DNA from 3 places in the Lysinibacillus sp. 2017 genome. Region 2 is predicted to be linked to each of the others. Evidence: a T-box and tRNA genes for the amino acid it is inferred to sense, from the RefSeq annotation. Region 2 holds a T-box; the other regions hold tRNA genes.

Region 1 (6,697 bases), 1.6 Mb from region 2:
CCATCTGTTACTTCTTCTAGTAAATTCATGCAACGAAGGAATGTACTTTTACCTGAACCCGACGGACCGATAACACAGACAACTTCCTTTTCATGAATTTCGTAATCAATTCCTTTTAACACTTCGAGCTTGCCAAAATGCTTATGTAAATTTTCAACCTTAATCATTTAAGCACGCTCCTTTTTCTTTCTTGGGTTGTAATTGATATCGACTTTTCTTTCAATAAGCGTAATAACCTTTGAGGCCGAATACGTTAAGATTAAATAAAGGAATGCTGCGAATAAATACGGCTCCCAAAATCGATAATATGTACCTGCTACAATTTTACTTACATATAAAATGTCTGCCCCAGCAATAATCGTAACTAGTGATGAGTCCTTTAATAGGGCGATAAACTCATTACCTAACGGAGGAATCATGCGACGAAATGCTTGTGGCAAAATGACTTTACGCATCGCTTGGGAATGTGTTAAACCAAGTGAGCGTGCTGCTTCCATTTGCCCTTTATCAATGGACTGAATCCCTGCACGGAAAATTTCTGCATTGTATGCCGCACTATTTAAGATTAGTCCAACAATCCCAGATATCCACCAGCCCAAACCATGTCCGAAAATAGTCGGAATGACCGCTAAATGTATTAATAGTAATTGCACCAGCATTGGCGTTCCACGAAATAAGTCTACGTAAATTTTAGCTGGCCAGTAGATCCACTTTTTCTGTGAAACTTGGCCTAATCCTAAAAATAGACCCAAAATAATCCCACCAATATAACCACATGCTGTTAATCCAATTGTTACGAGTAAGCCTTTTGCATACAGTTCACGGTAGTTCCAGATCATTTCCCAATGAAAAAAATCAAAAATCTCCATCTGAAACCCTCCAATCATTTATTTTTATTTCTTTATAAAATTCCAATTTACTATACTAAAGTATTAAAGGGCTTCAAGATATAAAAGCTTAACTGAATTACTATTAGCTTATTTCATTATATTAATTTCGCATTTAATATACAAGATTTAATTTTCTAAATAATGATTATTATTTCATAATAGTGAATTTTTATTTACTAATTAGCGTATTTTTCATGTTTTTATTAATAATTATTCATAAATAAGCAGATTACCAAAAGATGTAATCGAATATTTATGCACAAAAAAAGCACTACCCGTCATTTCCATACGTGTAGTACTCTTGAATTTATTATTTTAGATTTCACAAGAAATGACTTTGGGGTAAAAAGAAACGGTACAGTGATTCTTTTTACCCCAATATAACTTCATTTCCCATTGTAGACAATAGTACGTATTACTACTTCTACAATTGGTATATAAATATATTAAGACAGTAAAATGGTGCCCATCAAAGGACATGATTTTATAGGCAAAACATGCAATCGATTTTCATTCCTAAAAAAGAACTCTCGACGCAGTTCGCAATAAATTACAACATTTATTAATTTACTAATTCTCACGTCATTTATCAAGTATTATTTCTTATAATTCTCTCATAAAATAAAGAAATATTTAGTTTTGAAAGCTTAAGTACAATTTATTTGGTTTATTTTGTAAAAGAATGGGAAAATTATAAGTGTGGAGTAAAAAAGTGTATAAAATACCGTGTGAGGTAGATGTGGCATACCATTAAAATCTATTGTTGAATTTGTCGTGTCGTTTAAAATTATGGTGCCCTCGGGGGGAATCGAACCCCCATTACAAGAATCGGAATCTTGCGTGTTATCCATTACACTACGAGGACGTTATAAAGTATATTAAATAAACTATACAAACATACCTTCATATGAACTTCTTACTTATTTAAGCGACTTACCCATTATACAGAATAAACAACACATTTTTCAACCTTGAATATCAGAGTTTATATTTGACCATCCTTGACTAATACGTGTATTATAGGTTTACAGCTGAAGTACTTTCCAATTTCAGCATAAGTATACGAATATAGGCTCTAACAAAGGGAGGATTTTTTCAATGAACTTAATTCCTACAGTTATTGAACAAACAAACCGCGGTGAACGTGCTTATGACATTTATTCACGTTTATTAAAAGACCGCATCATTTTATTAGGTAGCGCAATCGATGACAATGTTGCCAACTCAATCGTTGCACAGCTTTTATTTTTAGAAGCTGAAGATCCAGAAAAAGATATTCACCTTTACATCAACTCTCCAGGTGGTTCGATTACTTCTGGTATGGCCATCTACGATACAATGAACTTCATCAAACCAGATGTATCAACAATTTGTATTGGTATGGCTGCTTCAATGGGCGCATTCTTACTTTCTGCTGGTGCAAAAGGTAAACGTATTGCTTTACCAAATGCAGAAGTAATGATTCACCAACCACTTGGTGGCGCACAAGGTCAAGCGACTGAAATCGAAATTGCAGCACGTCGTATTTTATACTTACGTGAAAAATTAAACCGTATCATGGCTGAAAATTCTGGTCAAGATTACGAAACATTAGCTCGCGACACAGACCGTGATAACTTCATGAGTGCTGAGCAAGCAAAAGCGTATGGTTTAATCGATAAAATTTACGATCGTAGCCCACAAAAAAAATAATATTTTTTCAAAGGCATGTAGAAATTCATTTTCTACATGCTTTTTTTATTTATGTAAATGAATCCATTTTTTAATGAAGAGATGATTCGGGCATAGTCATTTGGCAGGTTCTTCGCACGCAAGCCGCACAGGCAAGATAATGTCACAATCCGTTTGTTGTGACATTATCTTTGTGACGAAAGCGAAGCGACAGTCACAATTTAATAGACTATATAGAAGGAGTTTAAAGACCCGCCAATATTTGGTGTATCCATTTTCCCTTTACTTGTATTCACGTGCTGGCGCTTACAGTGGTAGGCGCCAGTCTTTTTATTGGGTGAATCTTTTTATACAGTAGGGTTTATCATAGTGAATTCATCCTTTGTTATAGGGGTGACTCGGGTGTTTCGTTTGGACGGGTGCAGCACACATTCACAAAGCCTCTTTCGGTCTTCTAATGAAAAGGTTATTCAGGTGTAGTCTTTTTGGCAGGTTCTTCGCACGCAAGCCGCACAGCCATGTTGCACATGCCTGTACGACTCGCCTTTGTGCTTCGTGAAAGACCTGCCAATATAAGGGTGTATCCATTTTCCTTTTGCTTGTATTCACGTGCTGGCGCTTACAGTGGTAGGCGCCAGTCTTCTAATAGGGTGAACCCTTTTTATAAAGTAGGGGAAATCACAATGTATTTATTTAAAACATCTAAATACTGTGAACTCATTTATCTAGCCATTATAGAATTTGAAGGCTTTGACAACTATTGAACCCTATCTATCCATATATTCATCCCTTTACAAAAAGAGAATCTGTGACAGTCCCTTTCACACTTAACTCAACGGACTCGCTTTAAAAGTAAACGGCGCCTTTGCTCGCCAACAGCGCCGCCCCTGAATACATGCAAAGGCATAATGGATTACACTTCGATTTGGCAGGCCTAGCCCAAGGCGCAAAGAAGAGTCGTAAAGATATGTGCAACATATCTTTGCGACTCTGGGCGCCCAGCCTGCCAATATACGATACACTTTCATAACATCTCTATTAGAAGATGACTAGCTCTGACAATACCTTCAACCCACCAAATTCAACGGACTCGCTTTAAAGAAAAACGGCGCCTTTGCTCGTCAACAGCGCCGCCCCTGAATACAAGCAAAAGTAGAATGGATTACACTTTGATTTGGCAGGCCTAGCCCAAGGCGCAAAGAAGAGTCGTACAGATATGTGCAACATATCTATGCGACTCTGGGCGCCCAGCCTGCCAAAACCCGATACACTTTAATTACATCTCTATTAGAAGATGACTAGCTCTGACAATCCCTTCAACCCATAAAATTTAACGGACTCGTTTTAAAAGTAAACGGCGCCTTTGCTCGCCAACAGCGCCACCCCCGAATTCAAGTAAAAGTAGAATGGACTATCCTTTGATTTGGCAGGCCTAGCATACCGCAACAGTATCAGTAGTAGGGACACGTACCACGTGACCCTGCTGCTGATATGCGGTCGCCTGCCAAAATACGAAACACCTTAATAGAACATTTATTAGAATTTGACTAGCTCTAACAATCCCCTTGCTCTATCAAATTCAACGGACTCGCTTTAAAGAAAAACGGCGCCTTTGCTCGTCAACAGCGCCGCACCCGAATACATGCAAAAACAGAATGGATTACACTTTGATTTGGCAGGCCTAGCCCAAGGCGCAAAGAAGAGTCGTACAGATATGTGCAACATATCTTTGCGACTCTGGGCGCCCAGCCTGCCAAAACCCGATATACTTTAATTACATCTCTATTAGAAGATGACTAGCTCTGACAATCCCTTCAACCCATAAATTCAACGCACTCGCTTTAAAAGTAAACGGCGCCTTTGCTCGCCAACAGCGCCGCCCCTGAATTCAAGTAAAAGTAGAATGGACTCTCCATTGATTTGGCAGGCCTACTGATATGCGGTCGCCTGCCAAAATACGAAACACCTTAATAGAACATTTATTAGAATTTGACTAGCTCTGACAATCCCCTTGCTCTACCAAATTCAACGGACTCGCTTTAAAGAAAAACGGCGCCTTTGCTCGTCAACAGCGCCGCCCCTGAATACATGCAAAAGTAGAATGGATTAAACCTTTGATTTGGCAGGCCTAGCATACCGCAACAGTATCAGTAGTAGGGACACGTACCACGTGACCCTGCTGCTGATATGCGGTTGCCTGCCAATATACGAGACACCTTAATAGAATATTTATTAGAATTTGACTAGCTCTGACAATCCCCTTGCTCTACCAAATTCAACGGACTCGCTTTAAAGAAAAACGGCGCCTTTGCTCGTCAACAGCGCCGCCCCTGAATACATGTAAAAGTAGAATGGACTATCCTTTGATTTGGCAGGCCTAGCATACCGCAACAGTATCAGTAGTAGGGACACGTACCACGTGACCCTGCTGCTGATATGCGGTTGCCTGCCAAAATACGAAACACCTTAATAGAACATTTATTAGAATTTGACTAGCTCTGACAATCCCCTTGCTCTACCAAATTCAACGGACTCGCTTTAAAGAAAAACGGCGCCTTTGCTCGTCAACAGCGCCACCCCCGAATTCAAATCAAAGTAGAATGGACTATCCTTTGATTTGGCAGGCCTAGCATACCGCAACAGTATTAGTAGTAGGGACACGTACCACGTGACCCTGCTGCTGATATGCGGTCGCCTGCCAAAATACGAAACACCTTAATAGAACATTTATTAGAATTTGACTAGCTCTGACAATCCCCTTGCTCTACCAAATTCAACGGACTCGCTTTAAAGAAAACCGGCGCCTTTGCTCGTCAACAGCGCCGCCCCTGAATACAAGCAAAAGTAGAATGGATTAGCCTATGATTTGGCAGGCCTAGCACAAGGCGCAAAGAAGAGTCGTACAGATATGTGCAACATATCTTTGCGACTCTGGGCGCCCAGCCTGCCAAAACCCGATACACTTTAATTACATCTCTATTAGAAGATGACTAGCTCTGACAATCCCTTCAACCCATAAAATTCAACGGACTCGCTTTAAAAGTAAACGGCGCCTTTGCTCGTCAACAGCGCCGCCCCCGAATACATGTAAAAGTAGAATGGACTATCCTTTGATTTGGCAGGCCTAGCACAAGGCGCAAAGAAGAGTCGTACAGATATGTGCAACATATCTTTGCGACTCTGGGCGCCCAGCCTGCCGATACACTTTAATAACATCTCTATTAGAAAATGATTAAGTTCTGACAATCCTTTCAACCCACAAAATTCAATGGATGACACTTTCGATGTAAACAAAAAGCACAGCCCGGGTTGAATTGCTTCAAATGGACTGTGCTTTGAAATTAGTTTGCTTTTTCGATTAATGCTTGTAAAGCGTTGATTGCTTTTTCTTCATCATGACCTTCAGCACTTAACGTAATAAACGTACCTTTTGCTACTGCTAAGCTCATGATGCCCATGATGGATTTTGCATTCACTTTTTTTGCCTCTTTTTGTAAAAAGACATCCGCTTTATAACGGTTTGCTTCTTGGACAAACAATGCAGCTTGTCTCGCTTGCAAACCAGATTTCAATTTTACTTCTACTTGTTTTTCGATCATTTTGAAATACTCCCTTTCACAACCGTTCCTCGCTATTTATTCCATCTTATCGAAATTAACCGAAAAGAACAATAATAGAATGCTCGATTTATGAAATCGTTACCAATTTTTATTTTATAATATTGTCACCACGACGAAGTGCATCTGCAATTTCGTCAATTTTACGCAGACGGTGATTGACGCCTGATTTACTTACAACGCCTGTTGAAACCATATCACCAAGCTCTTTTAGAGTAACATCTTGGTATTCAACACGAAGTCGAGCAATTTCACGTAACTTATCAGGTAGCTGATCTAAGCCAATTGCATTGTCGATGTAACGGATATTATCCACTTGGCGTAATGCTGCCCCGATAGTTTTATTTAAATTCGCTGTTTCACAGTTAACGATTCGGTTTACGCTGTTACGCATATCTCGTAAAATACGAACATCTTCAAATTTTAGCATTGCTGATGTAGCACCTACTAAATTTAAGAAATCTGATATTTTTTCAGCTTCCTTTAAGTAGGTGACAAACCCTTTTTTACGTTCAATCG
Region 2 (6,697 bases):
ACTGTCGCTTCGTTTGATAACACTATTTGTGGGTTGCCAAGCACTTTCGATTGAATGGAAACGATTTTATTGAGATTGACGAGCATCGATTTGTTGACACGTATAAAGGCTGAGCTGAAGCGTTCCTCTAATTCATATAATTTATTTTTTGCCTCAAACTCTTCTTCATCTGTTTGAAGGTAGACTTTGCCATCTTCAGTAAAAATCGTGAAAATTTCTTGCGGTTTGAGTAGATGGATATCTGTATTCAAGTAACCAATAAGATTTTCCAGTTGTGTATTGTTTATTTTTTTCATGAGCTGTTTCACATTGTCATCATATAGTGGTGCATGGATATGCACTTCGATTTCTTGGCGCTCGTTTTCGATATGCAAATGGACTTTCATATGGAGCTCCTTTCTTACGTTGAGTTTATCATCGAATATAAAACCTCAATGGTTTTTGTATGTAAGTGGTTAAAATGGTTAATTAAACGGTAATAAATGGTATATAAGGAGAAATGTTTAAATCTACTTAATTGTAACTTAGAAAACGATATTTTCGATACATAATGTACAATTTTGAAAAATGGAGTAAAAAGGGGTACTTGCATTTATGTTTTCAAACAATTTCCTATTCTTTAAAATAGATGTAACTGATCAAAAGTACAAATTGATGGTATTGATTTTGAAGGCTATTTTTATTTACTATTCACTCAATAATTTTAGCGTGTTCCAAATGGTGAACAAACACAAGAAACATTCAATTATTTGAAAATTCTAAATTATTTCCTGGAAAATAAAAATTACTTCCTAGGTTGAAATATTTCTTTGTTTTACAAATGAAGAAACGGCAATATTTATTTGCTATTTGTTGGTTGTGAAATTAATTGATTTGATAAAAATAAACGTTTGTTCTACAATGGAAAAAGTTGTAAACGGGGGTGTGTTTTGTGAGACCTAATTTAACAAAAGATATTAGTATAGAAAGTTTTAGAGATTACTATTGGTTAAAAGAGGAATTACAATCATTTTGTAAAGAAAATGGAATAAGTACTTCTGGCTCTAAAATAGAAATTTTTGTTAGAATCGAAACATTTCTTCTGACGGGGGAAATAAAAAAGTCTATCAGAAAATCAAGTGTAAATAAGAACGTAGAACCACAAATAGATTTAAGTTTGAATACAGTTATTACAGAAAACCATCGTTGTAGTCAAGATGTAAGAGCGTTCTTTAAGACAGTAATCCCTAAATTCCACTTTTCTACTTATATTCAAAACTACTTTAAAAATAACGTTGGAAAGACTTATCGTCATGTTGTAAATGCTTGGTATGAGGAAGAGGAACTCAAGAAAAACCCTTCGTACAAGAAAAAAATTGCACCTCAATTCGAATATAACCAATTCATTCGCGACTTTTTTGCAGACCCTAAAAATCAAGGAATCAGTCGTGAAAAAGCGATAGAAGAATGGAATGAAATCAAGAAATTGCCTGGAAGCAACAAATATGAATCCAATAAATAACCTTAGTATTTGAAAAACCTTGTTATTTTAGTACTCAGAAAAGTGTGGAAAGCCGAAAAAATCAAATGTAAATGGGGTATACGAACATTGTTTTTCATTCAAATGTCTGGTGTTCCTGGCTCTGGAAAATCCACATTAGCACGTGAAATTGCCAAAAGAACAGGTTGTATCATCGTTGATCACGATATCGTAAAAACTGCATTATTGAATTCTATGGAGGAAATTAATATGGATGGGAAATTAGCTGGGAAAATATCATATAATATTGATTTTTCGTTGGTGGACTTTCATTTATCCCTTGGGCAGAACGTAATACTTGATAGCCCGTGTTTATATGATGAGATGATTGAAAAGGGGACAAAATTATCTGCAAAGTATAACGCAAACTATAAATACATAGAGTGCTATCTTGAAGATTTCACTGAAATCAATCACCGGTTAAAGAGTCGACAAAAGATGCTTAGTCAAATTACTGAATTTCAATCAGAAACTAATTTTTACACGACACTTCAAGGTAGTAAAAAACCTTTAGTTAATGGCTCTATTGTTGTGAATACAGCGAATATTTTAGAATCGTATATAGAAGATGTTATGCGTTATGTGATTACGGACTGATATTTTTTTGTGTAGGCGGTTTATTATAAAAACATTGACACAATTCAATTTTATTGGATATAATGCTTTTCAAATATAAATTCTTAGAAAAAGAGAGTAGTTTATGTGGGATTTGGTCAGCGAGTTGGGAAATGGTGAGAGCCCAGTACAAAGAGCATAAATGAACCGCACTTTGGAGAAGCTTCTTGAAATGATAGTAGGGAATGCCGGGGAGTCACCTCGTTAACAATGGAAAGTGGTCACAGATTGTGGCAACTAGAGTGGTACCACGGGAAACTATACTCTCGTCTCTTATACATAGAGACGGGAGTTTTTTTATGGATAAAAATAAAAGAATTCAAGGAGAGAACATGAAATGTATAAAGAAATAGCAGCAATTTTAGTAACTGTATTAGAAAATCAATTAACTCAAAATGAAATTGAGAAGCTCTTAGAAAAACCGAAGCACCAAAATCTTGGTGATATAGCTTTCCCTTGCTTTACGCTTGCAAAAAAATTTAGAAAAGCGCCACAAATAATTGCACAAGATATCGCAGCCAAAATTGAAAATGACCTCATTCAAGAAGTTCAAGTGGTTGGTGGTTATATCAATCTGTTCTTAAACAAAAAGAGCGTTACGCAAAATGTGATTTCAACGATCCTTCATGCTAAATCAGCATATGGTCAAAAAGAAAAACAGCATCAAAATGTTGTAGTGGATTTTTCGTCGCCAAATATTGCGAAGCCGTTTTCAATGGGGCATTTGCGTTCAACGGTAATCGGGAATGCTCTGGCAAACATTTCAGAGAAAAATGGCTATGATGTAATTCGCATCAACCATTTAGGGGATTGGGGAACTCAGTTTGGTAAATTAATTGTAGCATACCATTTATGGGGAAATAAGGAGGCCATTGAAGCCGCACCAATTCAAGAACTATTAAAGTTATACGTGAAATTTCATGAGCTGGCGGAGGAGGATGAGCAGCTAAATGTTCAGGCACGAGCTGCATTTAAAGCTCTTGAACAACATGACGCACAAGCACTGGCACTTTGGAAGTGGTTCAAAGAGGCCTCTTTACAAGAATTCAAAGAGATTTATGATGTGTTAAATATTCATTTTGATTCTTACGACGGGGAAGCGTTTTATAACGATAAAATGCATCTGGTTATCGAAGAGCTACAACAGAAAAATTTACTTACATTATCAGATGGTGCTTATGTCGTAGCGTTAGAAAATATGCCACCATGTTTAATTACAAAGCAGGATGGAGCTACTCTTTACGCTACACGTGACTTAGCAGCGGCTATCCATCGTAAAAAACAATATGATCCTGCGAAAGTATTTTATGTAGTGGGGAATGAACAAACGTTACATTTTAAACAATTTTTCAACGTCATTTCAAAAATGGGGTATACATGGTATGAAAATTTACAGCATGTACCTTTTGGCATGATGCTAAAAAGTGGTAAGAAAATGTCGACACGTAAAGGCAGAGTCATTTTGTTAAAAGATGTCCTTAATGAAGCCATTGAAACAGCTAAAGCGAATATAGAGGAAAAAAACCCGAGTTTGACGAATAAAGAAATAGTGGCAAAGCAAGTAGGTGTCGGTGCGGTGATCTTTAATGATTTAAAAAACTTTCGCTTAAATGATATTGAATTTTCTTTAGAACAAATGATGAATTTTGAAGGAGAAACTGGTCCATATGTTCAGTACACGTTTGCACGTATTTCATCTATTCTTGAAAAAGCACAATTCAAAATGGAAGAAGCTATGCAAATTAATGAATTAGGTGAGCAAGCTTGGACAGCGATTCAGTTATTAAATCATTTTCCACAAATTGTGACCGATGCTTTTGAACAAGCCGACCCATCGTTAATTGCTAAATTTGCTTTACAATTAGCTCGTGCTTTCAACAAATATTACGCACATACAAAAATTTTAGTCGAAGATGACATGAAAGAAAGTAGATTGATTTTTAGCTATTGTGTGGCAATGATTTTGCAAGAATGTTTAGCAATATTAGGAATAGAAGCTCCAAAAAATATGTAATAGTATATGGGGGGATAATGATGATACGGAAATTAACAAACGATGACCGAAACATTGTCATGGCGCTAGTAAGTATAAAACCAGCAGAGAACTTATTTATAATCGGTGATATTGAAGCATATGGTTTTGAATCAGATATTCAAGAACTTTGGGGTCAATTTGAAGATGAAAAATTAGTCGCGATTTTATTAAGATATGATCAAAATTATATTCCTTATAGCGAAGGAGCATATGATGTAGCAGGCTTTGCTGAAATTATTAATAAAAATCCAAATCAAATAGAAATATCTGGCCTACAGTATTTAATCGCTCCTTTACGAAAATTCATTGACCGTGATATTCGAAGGGACAGTGAAACGTATTATGCAAAATGTACAGAACTGAATTATGAAGTGGATACAACTCAATTTGAAAAGGTATCATACTTGCAGCCATCTGAGTATGCAGAAAATGTTGAAATGTTAAGCTCAATTCCTGAATTTTCAACGGGGACGTTTAGTGTAGAAGGCAGAGAACGCGCGGAAAAGTATAAAACAGGTCGTACATATATGATGCGAGATGAACAGGGCGTCATGGTTTCTTCTGCATCAACTACGGCAGAAAACTCACAATCTGCGATGATTGTAGGCGTAGGCACAAGACCAGGCTATGCAAAAAGAGGATATGCAACACGTTGTATGGAAAAGCTATGTAGCGATTTATTGGCAGAAGGTAAAACAATCTGTTTGTTTTATGATAATCCAGCTGCCGGAAGTATCTATAAACGTCTTGGATTTGAGGATATTGGTTATTGGTCGATGATACGTTATGAGCCGCAAAATACTAAATTCATAATTTCATAGCATGTAGTTCATTTAAAAAAATCGTTTCAAAGCGGCCATAAATAATAAAAATGAAGAAAGGCACTGAGAGTTAAATCTCGGTGCCTTTTGAGTGCGCTATTTGAAGTAGTGAATTTTATTTTTTTAAGTTACATTAAATTTTAAATTGATTTATTTCTTCATGGATTGCCATGGCACCTTCACTTAATGATTTAGCAACAGAGTTAATCTCGTGCATAGTAGCTGTTTGCTCTTCTACAGAAGCTAGAACAAGACTAGATTGCTGTGCTGCATTATTTGCAGCCTGTGCCATTTCTGTAACAGAAGCTGCTACTTCCTCTGTGCTCGCAGAGATTTCTTCCGATGAGGCAGATACCTCTTGGATTTGGGCGGTCATTACCGTAATTGATCCAACAATATTGCTAAATGAAGCTTGAGCATTTTGTAGATAAGTAACGCCCTGGTCTACGTTTTGTACAGTTAAGTTTACACTTTCTTCTACTTCTTTAGTATCTTTTTGAATGAGAGAAGTTAACCCAACAATTTTTGAAGCAGAGCTTTTTGATTCTTCTGCTAGTTTTCGAACTTCATCAGCCACAACGGCAAAGCCTTTTCCATGTTCCCCAGCACGAGCAGCTTCAATAGCAGCGTTTAGTGCAAGAAGGTTTGTTTGCTCTGTAATATCCGTAATGACTTTTGTAATGCTTTCAATTTCAGCTGATTGCTTGCTTAACTGTTGAATTCTTTCTCTTGTTTCATGTGAAGACTTTTGGATGACAGCCATTTGTTTTTCAGCTGTTTGAAGCGTTTGACCACCTTCATTAGCCATGGATTGCGTATCAATAGATTGTGAATGCAAGCTTTGAGCTGCTTCTGCAATTCTTCCAACCCCTTGTGCACTTTCGTCCGTTGCAATAGCACAGTCATTACCAGTATCAGCAGCTTGTCCTCCAGCTGAGGCGATATGTTCCATATGTTCTGCAATATCTTTCGTGGCTACCGTAACCTCGTCTGTACTAGCTGCTAATTGTTCAGCAGCAGCAGTTGTATTCGAGACATTCATGGAGACATTACGAATAAGATTAGATAAATTTGCCTTCATCGTATTAAAAGCTTGAGCAAGTTCATTTAGTTCATCTTTCGTATTAACAACAATATCCTTATCGCTTAAATCGCCCGTTGCAATGACATTTGTAGCAGTTGTTAAACGTTTCAATGGAATCGTAATATTTCGTGTAATCATAATCCCTAAAATGATTGCTGAAATTACACCTAAAATTGAAATGATAATTAAAATCTTTTGACTAAATGCTGCATTTTCAGTTGTATCGTTACTTGAAACGTTCATTTGTTCGACTTGGAAATCGACAATATTATTAATTGATTGTTGAATAGCTCTATTTGCTGGAACGGCATAGTCAAAAAGTACAGATTTGGCCTTATCATTTTGACCGTTATTAACATATTCAATAATTTCATCTACATAATCGTTATACACAACTTGTTGCTCTTTTATATTTTTAATTTCTTCTTGCATTTGTGGCAATGTAAACAGAGGCTCGATTTCTTTTAAAGTGTTCGTAACAAGTTCTCTTTGTGTATACAGATTATCTAGATTCGAGCTTTCTTGGCGTAGTACATAAGAACGGATATATAATCCTTGTAATGAAGTGGCATTTTGGATTTTATTTGCTTCCATTACCTTATATGCACGATCTTCTAATAAAA
Region 3 (6,697 bases), 1.2 Mb from region 2:
GGTGCTTCTTCAATTGCTCTTTTTGCAAGTTTCCCTAAAATATCTTTAAGTCCCATCTCTACTCACTCCTATACATTTATTACTTCAACTGCTTTGTATGGATATACAACCCAAGCATTTTTTCTATACTCGATTGAATTTCCTCTCGAAAAGCAACCGGCTCTAGCACTTCCACATGCTCTCCCTGACTAAGGAGCCACATCTTAATACCCTTACCAAATACTTCAGCTTCGTAAATCAGGCCATCGTCGCTCTTTTTTATGACTTTCGCAGTCGGTAGTCGATCAAGAACCGCTTGTGGCGAAGCGCCTGTAAAACGGAATTTGATGGTTAATAATTCGCCCGTGTACATAAACTGCACACGCTTGCGGAATTCTCCTTCTTGAAAACGCTCTTGGTATGGCACTGGAAACGAAATCGATGTTGGCTGAAACTGTTGAATCCGATCAATTCGGTAAATCGTTGGAAAATCAAAATCTGTCTTCACCGAATAGGCAATTAAGTAAAAATAATATTCCGAGAAAATAATACCTACTGGCTTAACCATTCGCTCATTTGCCTGCTGATCAAATTCACGTATATAATGCATGGAAATGACCTTTTTCGCTTGGATTGCTAGTGAAAGCTGCCAAAGCATAGGGAACAAATCTCTTTTGTGATTCAGTTCGACATACAAATGCTTTTCATTTTGCATCATTTTCTTGATTGTTGCTTGTTCTTCCTTTTGTGCAAGCTGTGTTAGCTTTTTAATGATGAAATCCATTTCATGCTTTGGAAATGCACGCGATTCAATTAACACCTTCAAAATGGCAAAAATTTCTTCATTGCTTAACCAAGAAGGTTGTTCCGTTTCGAATACATAGGCTTTTTTGGAATAATCGTATTCCAAAAATTCATTTTGTTTTTCAGTTTCTAAAAACTCTCGAATGCTTGCAATATCTCGTTGAATAGACTTTTCACTCTTTTGATAGCGATCGGCCTCTTCTTTTTTCACAAGACTTTGCCCATTTTTCAAACGATCATACATCGAAAGAATCCGACTAATTTGATCTTGTCTCTCTTCATTCATTGGATCACCTCGATATAGTAATACTAGCTTTTTAATTGGACGTATAATGACCAATCGAATATGTATTATCAAACTGTGCAAACAATTAATAGTATTCATTCATCTCACAACATTATACCACTATATGGATATTATTGGATGATAAACAGTTACTATTACGTAACTAAAAGGAGAGAACAAAATGCCATTACCTCAAATTCGTTTAGTATTTTGTGACGCTTGTGGAAAGTTAATTAAATCGGAAAAGTTCGGCGATGCCTTAACGCCGATGGAGTGGAAACGAATGCAAAATATGCAGAAGAAACACCTTTGTGGTAAGTGTAAGGTGAAAATACGATTGACAAAATTATTAAAATAAGATGGAATGGACGAGATTTTATGGGATTTCAATCAATTAAAACAAAAGGTACTACGGGAATCGCTCGTAGTACCTTTTTTGATGGATGTTTTTTTCGTTCAATGAGTGAGCTTAAATGGTTGGTATGGGCAAGCTTGTTGTTTGTCAGCCACCATATTGGTTTTGACTGGTACAACTTTTTAGCACTTGAATTCTTTCGTAATGGCATCCGTCCTAATTGGAGAAGGCTATTTAACTATTTAAATCAATTAAATACTACTTCTTGATATACTGTAGATAAGCACCCTTTTGTTGAATGAGGTTAAAATGAATTTATCGAAAGACGGGAGGAATTAAATTGAAAAAATATATTCTGCTAATGTTATTTAGCTTCACCTTAATTTTATCTGCTTGCACCCAAGCTGAGGAAGACACACAGGAATATTCAGGGATTATTAGTGATGAACAATCTTTTGGTTATGAGTACACCGTATTAAAAGAACAAAATAATTTTTCTTGGAAGGTTGGCTACAAAGGAGATATATCTATTATCGAAGAGAGTACTGCCAATCAAGATGATTTAGTAAATTACATGAATGCTGTAAATGATAGTAAATTGGTATCGGTAAAACTAATTACATCGGTATCATACTTATTAATAATTATTATAACAACGCTTATCCTTTATAAGAAAAATAGAAAAATGCTTAAAGATAGCGCTATTGTTATAACTATGTTAGCAGGTATTGCACTATATATTGCCTTCAAAGCATCATTTGATCTAAGTAGTTTATTACAAGATGTAAAATCCTACTATTTGATATTAACTAATTAATTAAGGTAAACGGGACTTTGGCTAATTGTGTTCTCAAATGTAATTTTGATAACTTTAGCGTTATAAATAAATGATACAATGTTAAATATGAATTTGAACTGATTAGCTAGGAGGATTAAGCTCTTGAAGTTAATATCTTATATTTCTATAGTTTTTGCCGTTGCATTTGGTCTACATGGTGTTATTACAGGAGATTTAAAGTTCCAGCCAATCATGTATTTTTTCTTTGGGATTACATTTTTAATGTTAGCGTATGGGTCTTATAAAAAAGGGGAGAAACGCAACGTAATTGCCTTCACTATCCCCTTTTTAGTTGGTGTTATTGCATTAATCGTTATGCTATATAGATAGTATTGAGTAAGAATTAGTGCATCTTTAAAACAACATCGAGTACTATTAATACATAGATTTAATATATACAATCATATTCAAAATAACGTTCCCCCAAAAAAAGAAAGCGTTACGATCTTTGATAACAAAGGATTTGTAACGCTTTTCTATTAGTTCAAACTTCTTCTATCTGACAAAATACCGCACCAGATGTAAACATAAAGTTGAAAATAAACTGCAATTTGCACTAAAAAGTAGTGATATATAATAACAGTTTTATCAATCCTTTAAATTCCATTCAATCAATTCTATTTATACTGGCCTTTATTATATTAAAAAGGGATATCTAAAAACGCCTCTCCAAGATAAACACCTTTAATTTGATGATTCTTCTATACTTTACAAAACAAAAAACACTTTGCATATACGCAAAGTGCTTCTCGAATTATTGATGTCCCAGGAGGGATTCGAACCCCCGACCGACGCCTTAGAAGGGCGTTGCTCTATCCAGCTGAGCTACTGAGACAATGTTTTTTACTAACTATCTGGTAGTAAAGACAATTTTTATTATATGCTAGCAGAACTTGAAAGTCAACAGCTTTTTAAATAAAAATCATTATTTGGGTAAAATAATAATTCCAGCTAATAACCTGCTCGATTCAACTAAACAAACTATCACCTATCGTTCAATGAACATTTGCTCGATCAAATCATTATTTTCATCATAGCAATCCAAAATGAAATGTGTTTTAGAAATAGTAATCGTCACGAAAGATTTTTCTTTAATACGTCTTGGCTTCAGTAAGCTACCTGGATTTACAAAGAAAATATCATCAATATATTCCGCGCCTAATATATGCGAATGACCAAAGCATACAATCGTTGCACCAAGTTCTTTTGCACGGTACACAAGTTTCATCGGCGACGTTTTCACCTCATACAGATGGCCATGCGTCACGTATACACGCTCTTCGCCTACTTGGAACACAATCTCCTCTAAATAGTTGCTGTCGTGATCACAGTTGCCCTTGACGCGCTCTAAGCCTTGCATGGCAGAATGATTGTACGGTAATTCACTATCCCCGCAATGAATCATCTTAGCAGCGTCTGGATGATAACCCTTTACACGTTCAATCACTTCCACGTCACCATGCGTATCACTCATTACTAATAGTTTCATACCGTCACCTCATTCATTATTTTACTAAAAGATTACTTCAATAATTCCGCTAATTGTAACGCTAATTTACGAATGGCATTCCCACGGTGAGAAATGGCGCCTTTATCGTCAGCAGAAAGCTCTGCCATATGTTTTTCTAATGCTGGCACATAGAATACTGGGTCATAGCCGAAACCATTTGTCCCCTTCTTCTCATGTGCGATGACACCTTCGCATGTACCGAATACTGTTTTTGTTTCCATATTTGGTCCAGCGATAGCTAATGCACAGCAAAAACGTGCTGTACGCGCTTCCTCAGGCACATCTTTCATGTTTGCCAACAGTTTTACCATGTTCGCTTCATCATCATGGTCACCTGCGTAACGAGCTGAATATACGCCTGGTTCACCGTTTAATGCATCGACCATTAAACCGCTATCATCAGCGATTACGATTTTACCTAGTAAATTCGCTAAAGTTTCTGCTTTTAAAATCGCATTTTCTTCAAATGTCGTACCTGTTTCTTCGATTTCTAAATCAGGTGCCACCTCGAACATTGTCACGACTTCATAGCCGAATGGATTGAATAATGCTTCAAAGTCTTTTGCTTTGCCTTTATTTTTCGTGGCAATGACTACTTGTTTCATTAGGCTTCCACCTTTCCAACGAATGCTGCTAACTCACCTAATGCTTCTTTCTGAATGGTAATTAGCTGCGCAATACCTGCTTCACCTAAATCTAATAATTCATTGAGTTCAGCGCGTGAGAAAGTAGCTTCCTCGCCTGTCCCTTGTAATTCCACAAATTGACCAGAGCCTGTCATCACGACATTCATATCAACTTCTGCAGCAGAATCTTCAATGTAGTTTAAGTCTAATGCAGCACCAATTTCTGCTAATTTACCAACACTTGTTGCTGCTAGGAAATCAGTTACAGGGAATTTAGCGAAAGGTTTTTCTTGTGCTAATTTTGCGATTGCTTGAGTCATCGCAACGAAAGCGCCTGTAATGGAAGCAGTACGTGTACCACCATCTGCTTGAATGACATCACAGTCAATCCACACAGTTTTTTCACCAAGTGTATCTAAATCTACTACCGCACGTAATGCACGGCCAATTAGACGTTGAATTTCCATTGTACGACCTGTTACCTTACCAGCTGATGATTCGCGGCGTGTACGCTGTTCTGTGGCACGTGGAAGCATTGAATACTCAGCTGTAATCCAACCTTTCCCTTGTCCACGTAGGAAGCCTGGTACTCGATCTTCAATTGTTGCTGTACAAATTACCTTTGTATTCCCAACTGTAATTAATACAGAACCTTCTGGATGCATTAAATAATTATTTTCAATTTGAACTGGACGTAATTCATTCACAGCTCGTAAGTCATGTCTAGTCATAAGTGACCTCCTAAATAGTTTCGCGCACTAATCTTAACATACTTTTTTAGTCGTCTAAAGTGGAAAAGCCCATTACATAAAGAAAAGACTTGAATAGACGATTCATCTATTCAAGTCTCCCCTTATTTTTCAAATGAAATTTTACGAATATCTAATTCGTTACTTTCTAACCAACGCTCCGCAATGGAACGGAAAATTGGTACAGAACCCGATGCATGAAGAATATGCTTCGGTGGCTCTGCATTCGTACGTAACTGACCATTATAACGTAAAATGCTTTCAACATCTTTTGCTGTTTCTTCAGCGGATGATAGTACATTCACTTTTGGTCCGACAGCTGCTTCAATTTGCTTTTGTAAAATCGGATAATGTGTACAACCTAAAATGACTGTATCAAATCGTTCATTAGCAATTGGCTCTAGTCCTTTTTCAACTAGGTCAAAAGAGAACTGCCCTTCATACTCACCACTTTCTACAAGTGGAACGAATGTCGGACAAGCAAGCGGATGAATGGTTGCCTTTGTTGAAAGTGACAAAATTGCTTCTTCATAAGCACCACTTTTAATCGTTCCCTCAGTTGCTAAAACGACGATTTCATTACGTTTTGTCTTTTTAATTGCTGCGCGCGCCCCTGCGTTTATAACACCTAAAACCGGAAATGGCATATGTTTTTGTAAACTTTCTAATGCTGCTGCTGTTGCTGTGTTACAGGCAATGACTAGCATTTTAATGTCCATTTTCTCAAGTGCTTTTGCCATTTGCCATGTGAAATTTCGTACTTCTTGTTTTGTACGCGGCCCATAAGGACATCGCGCTGTATCTCCCATATAATAAATGGTTTCGTTTGGCAAAAGCTCCATAATTGCTTTTGCTACTGTTAAACCGCCAACTCCAGAATCGATTACACCAATTGGGGCATTCACTTGTACCGCCTCTATCCTATTTCATTAATAAATGTAGCTTTTGTAAGTTCTTCGATAATTGCTCGAACTCTTTGTCATTAAATTCGCCTGTAATAGTACGTAAATAATCTTGACGCTTGATAATTACTTCTTGAATGATACGTTCGCCTTCAGGTAATAGATGAATACGTATGACGCGACGATCATTTTCATCACGCACACGTTGAACGAGTTCATGTTTCTCCATACGATCGACTAAATCTGTTGTCGTACTAAATGCCAAAAACATTCTTGTCGATAAATCACCAATTGTCATATCTCCAGATTCATGCAGCCATTGTAGTGCGATAAATTGTGGAGGTGTGATGGTATAATTGCTTAAAATTTCGCGACCTTTTTGCTTTATTAAGTGAGAAATATATCTTAATTCTTTTTCTAAGATTGCTATAGATTCAGAGCTATGTTTGTCTTGTTCTATCATCTACTCCATTCACTCCCCGATACGTTTCATAGTTCTATTTTGAAGTTTTTTTCATAAAATAGCAAGTATCCAATCAGTTTATTGACAATTCTTGCAATCGTAATAATTCAAGAATTGCTTGTGTGCGACTTGATACCCCTAGCTTTTGAATCGTATTTGAAATATGATTACGCACAGTTTTTTCA

What was found. A T-box is a leader RNA that pairs with one kind of tRNA and senses whether it is charged. The one in region 2 lies ahead of argS (arginine--tRNA ligase), so its partner is inferred to be a tRNA-Arg.
Region 1: it has a tRNA-Arg gene. The T-box ahead of argS (arginine--tRNA ligase) is inferred to sense a tRNA for this amino acid. The anticodon was not compared.
Region 3: it has a tRNA-Arg gene. The T-box ahead of argS (arginine--tRNA ligase) is inferred to sense a tRNA for this amino acid. The anticodon was not compared.

Annotation. Positions count from the first base shown of each region.
Region 1 is NZ_CP029002.1:3,102,673-3,109,369, forward strand. It holds gene DCE79_RS15150 (amino acid ABC transporter ATP-binding protein) at 1-167, opposite strand, end outside; gene DCE79_RS15155 (amino acid ABC transporter permease) at 168-869, opposite strand; tRNA gene DCE79_RS15160 (tRNA-Arg) at 1,681-1,755, opposite strand; gene clpP (ATP-dependent Clp endopeptidase proteolytic subunit ClpP) at 1,989-2,582, shown strand; gene DCE79_RS15170 (HPr family phosphocarrier protein) at 5,903-6,160, opposite strand; gene whiA (DNA-binding protein WhiA) at 6,270-6,697, opposite strand, start outside.
Region 2 is NZ_CP029002.1:1,489,181-1,495,877, forward strand. It holds gene DCE79_RS06865 (LytTR family DNA-binding domain-containing protein) at 1-386, opposite strand, end outside; gene DCE79_RS06870 (DUF6434 domain-containing protein) at 932-1,501, shown strand; gene DCE79_RS06875 (P-loop nucleotide/nucleoside kinase family protein) at 1,589-2,116, shown strand; T-box leader at 2,192-2,411, shown strand; gene argS (arginine--tRNA ligase) at 2,472-4,148, shown strand; gene DCE79_RS06885 (GNAT family N-acetyltransferase) at 4,169-4,990, shown strand; gene DCE79_RS06890 (methyl-accepting chemotaxis protein) at 5,124-6,697, opposite strand, start outside.
Region 3 is NZ_CP029002.1:2,652,015-2,658,711, forward strand. It holds gene DCE79_RS12910 (GIY-YIG nuclease family protein) at 1-56, opposite strand, end outside; gene DCE79_RS12915 (helix-turn-helix transcriptional regulator) at 80-1,069, opposite strand; gene DCE79_RS18545 (hypothetical protein) at 1,251-1,427, shown strand; gene DCE79_RS12920 (hypothetical protein) at 1,448-1,693, shown strand; gene DCE79_RS12925 (hypothetical protein) at 1,765-2,241, shown strand; gene DCE79_RS12930 (hypothetical protein) at 2,365-2,592, shown strand; tRNA gene DCE79_RS12935 (tRNA-Arg) at 3,024-3,097, opposite strand; gene DCE79_RS12940 (YfcE family phosphodiesterase) at 3,251-3,751, opposite strand; gene DCE79_RS12945 (XTP/dITP diphosphatase) at 3,784-4,377, opposite strand; gene rph (ribonuclease PH) at 4,377-5,129, opposite strand; gene racE (glutamate racemase) at 5,252-6,052, opposite strand; gene DCE79_RS12960 (MarR family winged helix-turn-helix transcriptional regulator) at 6,069-6,512, opposite strand; gene DCE79_RS12965 (helix-turn-helix domain-containing protein) at 6,586-6,697, opposite strand, start outside.